Regions from separate parts of the Paenarthrobacter sp. AMU7 genome, predicted to be linked through region 1. Evidence: riboswitches for the same ligand, from Rfam matches in the RefSeq annotation. Region 1 holds a riboswitch; each other region holds the start of a gene.
The links. A riboswitch is a leader RNA that binds a small molecule or an ion and turns the genes downstream of it on or off. The one in region 1 is predicted to bind thiamine pyrophosphate.
Positions count from the first base shown of each region.

Region 2: another riboswitch for thiamine pyrophosphate. It lies ahead of ABQM86_RS18920 (ECF transporter S component); the one in region 1 lies ahead of thiC (phosphomethylpyrimidine synthase ThiC).
Region 3: another riboswitch for thiamine pyrophosphate. It lies ahead of thiO (glycine oxidase ThiO); the one in region 1 lies ahead of thiC (phosphomethylpyrimidine synthase ThiC).

Region 1 is NZ_CP165735.1:2,767,663-2,769,922, reverse strand. Features, by position in the region: gene thiC (phosphomethylpyrimidine synthase ThiC) at 1-1,116, opposite strand, end outside; TPP riboswitch at 1,112-1,219, opposite strand; gene ABQM86_RS12765 (amidohydrolase family protein) at 1,304-2,260, shown strand, end outside.
Region 2 is NZ_CP165735.1:4,118,165-4,120,424, reverse strand. Features, by position in the region: gene ABQM86_RS18925 (NUDIX domain-containing protein) at 1-423, opposite strand, end outside; TPP riboswitch at 652-788, shown strand; gene ABQM86_RS18920 (ECF transporter S component) at 865-1,485, shown strand; gene ABQM86_RS18915 (ABC transporter ATP-binding protein) at 1,485-2,260, shown strand, end outside.
Region 3 is NZ_CP165735.1:3,113,049-3,115,308, forward strand. Features, by position in the region: gene thiO (glycine oxidase ThiO) at 1-947, opposite strand, end outside; TPP riboswitch at 943-1,061, opposite strand; gene thiE (thiamine phosphate synthase) at 1,089-1,772, shown strand; gene ABQM86_RS14295 (ferritin-like fold-containing protein) at 1,816-2,260, opposite strand, start outside.

The sequences.
Region 1 (2,260 bases):
GGCTGCGTCATTGGCATCGGCGGTTGCACCCGGGCGCAGGCCGTCGCCCAGGGAGAAGGCGACGTCGTACTGGGCGAAGATTTCGCAGAGCTCGTCAAAGTGCGTGTAGAGGAAGTTCTCCTGGTGGTGCGCCAGGCACCAACCCGCCATGATCGACCCGCCACGGGAGACAATTCCCGTGACCCGGTTGGCGGTCAACGGCACATAGCGCAGGAGCACGCCGGCGTGGATGGTCATGTAGTCCACGCCCTGCTCACATTGCTCGATCACAGTGTCCCGGAAAATCTCCCACGTCAGCTTGTTCGCCTCGCCGTTGACTTTCTCCAGCGCCTGGTAGATGGGGACCGTCCCGATCGGGACCGGGGAGTTGCGGATGATCCACTCCCGGGTGGTGTGGATGTCGTCCCCAGTGGAGAGATCCATGACGGTATCGGCACCCCATTGAGTGGCCCACTGCAGCTTGTCCACCTCTTCCGCGATGGAGCTCGTCACTGCTGAGTTGCCGATGTTGGCGTTAATTTTCACCAGGAAGGCTTTGCCGATGATCATCGGTTCTGACTCGGGGTGGTTGATGTTGTTCGGAATGATCGCCCGTCCTGCGGCAACTTCGCTGCGGACCAGCTCAACGTCACAGTTTTCCCGCAACGCGACGAACTGCATCTCGGGAGTCACCGTGCCCTGCTTGGCATAGTGCATCTGCGTGACGGTTTTACCTTCGACGGCGCGGCGGGGCACCGGTTGGGTGCCCTTCCACTCTGCTGATGCTTCCCCGCGCCGCACCGCTGACTTGCCGTCGTCCAGCAGGTTTCGCTCCCGTCCGCGGTAAGCCACGGTGTCACCGCGGGCTTCGATCCATGGAGCGCGGAAAGGCTCAAGCCCCACAACGGGATCACTGCCGGGGCCCGCAGTGCGGTACACCTGGAACGCCGGGTTGGCTGTGCCGTTGGGAGACGGTTCCAAGGCGATCTCGGTGACGGGCACCCGGATCCCGTGGTCCGGGTCCTCCAGGTAGGCCAATGAATGGGATGTCAGCGACTGGGTCACAGATTCCGGCGTCCTTGCGCTTGAGCCGGACGGGTTTTGGGCAGGGCTGTGCTGTGTTTTTGTGGTGCTCAAAGGATTACTCACTTCCTTCGCCGGCATTACCCGGACAGGTTCAACGGTCGCAGACTGCATCAGTCCGATCTCAGCCCCTGCAGGGGCCCCCGTGTGGTCGTAGACGAAGCTACCACAGCTCACAACGGGCACCCAGTCACATGAACGAACCAGCGTCCAGGACGCCGCTGCGGACTAGGCTTTTGATATGGCCACCATCATCGAATTCAGCGGATCTGTCCTTGTCTCGGCGGACGAAGAGCGCCAAGGGATGTGGTCTGTTGACGGAGTCCTGACGTTCGAACGCCCCACGGCCACACCGGACCTGGTGTTGGATGGCTGGGTCCTCCCGGGTTTCGTTGATGCCCACTGCCACATCGGTTTGGGTGTGGGTGGCGCCGTTGACGAGCGGACCACCCTTGCGCAGGCCCACGCTGACCTCGACGCCGGGACTCTGCTGATCCGGGATGCCGGATCACCAAGTGACACCCGTTGGGTCCAGCAACGTGCGGACGTTCCCCGGTTGATCCGGGCAGGTAGGCACATTGCCCGGAGCCGGCGGTACCTCCGCGGTTTGGGGCATGAAGTCGAACCCGGCCAACTCGTGGAGACCGTCCGGAAGGAAGCGCGGGATGGAGACGGGTGGGTCAAGTTGGTGGGGGACTGGATCGACCGTGGCGTGGGTGACCTCGCTGCCTCTTTCCCCGCCAAAATCGTCAAGGATGCCATCGCTGCCGCCCACGATGAAGGTGCCCGGGTGACGGCCCACTGCTTTGCCGAGGACACAGTGGACGACATGCTCGATGCAGGCATCGACTGCATCGAACATGCCACGGGCCTGCTGCCGCGACACATTCCGCGCTTGGTGGAGCAGTCCGTGCCGATCGTTCCCACCTTGGTCAACATCGCGACTTTCCCGGACATTGCTGCCCAGGCTGCCCCAAAGTTTCCTGACTATGCGGACCACATGGTGCGGCTTTGGGAGCGGCGGCGCGAGCGGGTGTTGGAGGCCTTTGAGTCAGGCGTGGCCATCTATGCGGGCACGGACGCCGGCAGCGTGATCAAGCACGGCAGGATCGCAGACGAAATGAAGGAACTGCACGACGCCGGCCTGCCGCCGGCCGCGGTCCTGGACGCCGCGGCGTGGCGTGCCCGGGAGTGGCTG
Region 2 (2,260 bases), 1.4 Mb from region 1:
GTCAAAGCGCTTCGGCATGTCCGTAGGCGTGATCCAGTTGGCCCAAGGGCGGAGATCCGCGGCACTGATGCTGAGCCCGGACTCCTCCTGGACTTCGCGGATTGCGGCGGTGAGGACCGTCCCTGCGTTGGTTTCGGCCTGCGTTGAGGTGGCGCCGGTGGCGATGGAACTCGAACGCCAGGCGGCAGTGTGGCGTTGAAGCAGGTCCGCTGGGTAGTCCCAGCCTGACTCGTCCGCAGCATCCACCCGGCCGCCCGGGAAGACCACCATTCCGGCGGCGAAGTCCATGGTGCTGACCCGGTGCTGGACGAACGCCTCTATCCCGCCCGGGGCATCACGGAGCAGGATGACACTGGCAGCAAGCCGGGGCTCGGATATGGTGCCCTCGCCGGCAGGGTGATCCTGAATGGGTAGGTCCGTCATGAAAGTGCCCCTTTGCCGCGGTCGAGTCTGCTGGATCATTCTCTCAGGTCTCGTTGTGGGGCCGGGTGTACAGGCCAAAACCGGCGCGAGGGGTGCAGAGCGGGCCCCGCAACGCACGCAACCCCACGCACGGGCCCCCCGATCGCCCGATTGTGACCACCGGCCGGCATCGGACAGTCGCCCACAACACGGGCAGGTGTAAACTGAACCAGCCCATCAGGGCAGATTTGATAACGACAGGGGAGCGCCGCCGTCGGACCTTGCAGAGATGCAGGAGACGCGAGGGCGCTGAGAGTGCGGACAGCCGCAGACCCTCGAACCTGATCCGGTTAGTACCGGCGCAAGGGAGTCGAGCTTCTCAGAGTGTCCGGATCCAGGCGGCGCAGGCCGATGGGAAATCCGGGGAGCACTTTCCCCTCCTGTAACCTCAGGAGGCAGAAAATGACCACGGTAAACGTGAAGAAGACCAGTTATAACTGGCGTGTTGTAGACATCGTTGTGGCGGCATTGATCGCCATCGCAGGCGGCGTGATCTTCTGGGCCTGGTCCCAGGGCGCCGCGCTGGTATCCATCCCCATGAACGCGACGTATCCGCCGCTCACCGGCCTGATCGCCGGCGGCTGGATGATCCCCGCAGTCCTGGGAATGCTCATTATCCGCAAACCGGGCGCAGCGTTGTTCTGCGAAGCTGTCGCGGCCACCGGTGAGCTGATTATGGGTTCCCAATACGGCACCACCGTCCTGATTTCCGGTGTCCTGCAGGGTCTGGGCGCAGAGCTCATCTTCGCCGCTTTCCGGTACAAGAAGTTCAACCTGCCCACGGCCCTCCTAGCCGGCGCCGGTGCGGGCCTCTTCTGCGGCCTGAACGACTCCTTCCTCCCGTGGGGCTGGAACATCGCCTACGAGGCAGTGGACAAACTGGCGTACATCACTTTCACCACCATCTCGGGTGCCATCATCGCCGGCGCCCTGTCCTGGGTTGCCACCCGCGGCTTGGCTAAAACCGGCGTCCTGAGCTCCTTCGCATCGCGCAAGGCCGCGTCGGAGCCCGTCTTCAGCTGATGCCCGCCACGCAGAGCGGCAACAAGAACAGCAGCCCGGTGAGGCCTGCCGCCATCTCCGCCGAGGGCTGGGGTTGGCGGCATGCCGGCAGGTCCGCTCCCGCCATACATGGGCTTGACCTCCGGATTGAACCGGGCGAGCGGGTGTTGCTGCTGGGGCCTTCAGGCGCCGGCAAGTCCACACTGCTGCACGCCCTCGCGGGGGTGCTGGGTGACGAGGAAGACGACTCGGACGAGTCAGGTTCCCTGCTGATCGACGGCGTTGCTCCGCGGGAACAGCGGGGCCGCGCCGGTCTCATGCAGCAAGACCCCGAGACGCAGGTGGTCCTGTCGCGGGTTGGTGACGACGTCGCTTTCGGTGCGGAGAACCTTGCCGTGCCGCGAGAGGAGATCTGGGCCCGCGTCCATGAAGCGCTCGACGACGTCGGGTTGCGTACCGCCGCGGGCGGCGGATTGGCATTGGACCACCCGACGGCGGCGCTCTCCGGGGGGCAGAAGCAGCGCCTTGCGCTGGCGGGGATTCTCGCGATGCGTCCCGGCTTGATCCTCTTGGACGAACCCACGGCCAACCTGGATCCGGCCGGAGTGCTGGAGGTTCGGGATGCTGTTCGGCGTTGCCTGGACAAGACCGGCGCAACGCTGGTGGTGGTGGAGCACCGTGTGTCGGTGTGGAAGGACTTGGTGGACAGGATCGTGGTCCTGCAGCCGGGCGCCCTGGCGGCGGCGGGAACAGGCCAGGCAACGGGCGGGGTCCTTTTGGACGGCCCACCGGACAA
Region 3 (2,260 bases), 350 kb from region 1:
GCGTCCCGCAATAACTGGTAGACGCCCCCGGCTGAGACCGCGTTGGACGCTGCCGACAGTCCGTCCTCGCGCTGGGTGGCCCCGATGACTACAGTGCCGTCGTCCCGGGGCACGATGTAGACGGGCACTCCACGGACCATCCCACGGACGGTGGAGGTGAGCAGGGGCCGGAGGTGTTCAGGCACCCGAAGCCTGAGGATGTCGCCATATACCGGCCGCAGGGGAAGGCTGAGCCCGTCGGGGAGCCCTTCCAGGTCTGCCGCACCCAGTCCGTTGGCGACCACCGTTTCGGTGGAGTGGACAGCGGCGCCGGACTCGAGTTCCACTCCTGAGACCCGCCCTCCGTCCCAGAGCAAGCGGCGCGCCGTGGAAGTCATGGCAAACCCATCGTCGGCGCCCGAAACCCACGTGTAGTCGCTGGCCGCGTGGCGTGCCAGTCCCGAGAGCAGGCATGCCGCCAGCTTGCGGGGATCGACCTGATGGTCGGCGGGAACGTCGAAGGCACTGGAAATTTGGGGGCTGAGGAGGGGTTCGCGATCCCGGGCGTCGCGCAGGGACAACGGCTCGACCCCCAGGCCCGCAGCAAGCTGTACCGCACGGAGGTCTGCCAGTGCCCTGCGGTCCGCGGCATCGGCACCCACGGCAAGTGTCGGCGTCGTGCGGTATCCGGTGTCTTCCCCTCCGCGGGGCAGGCTTGCCGCGAAAGACGGCCACAGCCGGGACGATTCGAGCATCAACTCCAGGAGATCTTCCTCCTGGTAGTGAAATTCGCTCACGGGGGCAAGCATTCCGGCGGCAGCAAACGTAGCCCCCGAAGCCGGTGCGGGGTCGATCACCACCACGGAGCGGCCAAGTCGCCGCGCTTCGCGGGCGATGCCCAGCCCGATGACGCCGCCGCCAATGACGGCCACGTCGGCCTGGAGCGGGGTTTGGCGGGGAACTGCCATTGCGCGTTTCCTTCCCTACGCCGGTACTAGCCGGATCAGGTCAAGCGGTCGGCTCTTAAGCCCTCTCAGCCGGACAGTCATATGACGAACGTCGCGGCTCCCGCAGTACGTGCCCAGTTTAGAGGAACTACTCTGGGTTCCATGACCCAGACTGATGCCCTCGCCACCGCCCGCTTGTATCTGTGCACCGATGCGCGGAAACGGCAAGGCGATTTTGAAGACTTTGTGGACGCCGCGTTCGAGGGCGGCGTGGACATCATCCAGCTGCGCGACAAGACCCTCGAAGCTGCCGAGGAATTGGAGTTGCTGGCGGTCCTGCAGGGAGTTGCGCAACGTCATGGACGGCTGTGGGCTGTCAACGATCGAGCCGACGTTGCCAGTGTTTCCGGGGCTCCGGTGTTCCACATCGGGCAAAAGGACCTCCCGTTGAAGGTGGCCCGGACATTGCTTCCGGAGTCCGTCACGATCGGTCTTTCCACCCACTCCCCCGAGCAGGTGAATGCCGCCATCGCGGCATCACCGGGACAGGGGGGCCTGGACTATTTCTGTGTAGGACCCGTCTGGGCGACACCCACCAAACCCGGCCGCGAAGCCGTGGGACTGGACCTGGTCACATATGCCGCAGAAGCGAGCAAGCGTGCAGTCGAGACCACCGACGGCGCCGTGAACCTGCCATGGTTCGCCATCGGAGGGATCGATCTCAGCAACGTAGAGCAGGTGCGGGCCGCAGGAGCCACCCGGATCGTCGTGGTCCGCGCCATCACCGAGGCTTCGGATCCGACGACGGCAGCCAAGTCGCTGCTGGAGGCGCTGGACGCAGCCTGAGCCTGGCCGTTGGAGCCTTTCAGGCATAAGCCCGGTCATACCGCTAGGCAGTGAGGCCCAGCGCCGTCATCCGGCGGGCATGACGCCCGGCGAGCTCGCCTGTCAGTCTTTTAATTGCGGCGCGGGCATCGCCACCACTTTTTAGTGCCGGCCCCAACTGTGGGTGCTCAGTCCCTACCCTCTGCGCCTGTGTCAGCGCTTCCCCCACCAGCCGGCGGCCCCACAACGCCAGCCGTGAGGCCAGTCGTGGGTCATCGGCCAAGGCCCGCCGCAGCAGGACACGAAGTACCTCGGTTGCCTGGTCGGGGGAGGCAACCCGGTCCACGAACTGCTGCGTTGTTCCATCGAGGAAAGTGGCGACAGCCCGGTAGAAGTCCGAGGAAACGGTGTCGATGACGTAAGCCTTCATCACGGATTCGAACCAGTCCCCGGGCTTGGTGCGTTCATGGAAGTGGTCAAAGGAACGCTGGAACGGCAGCATGGCTTCC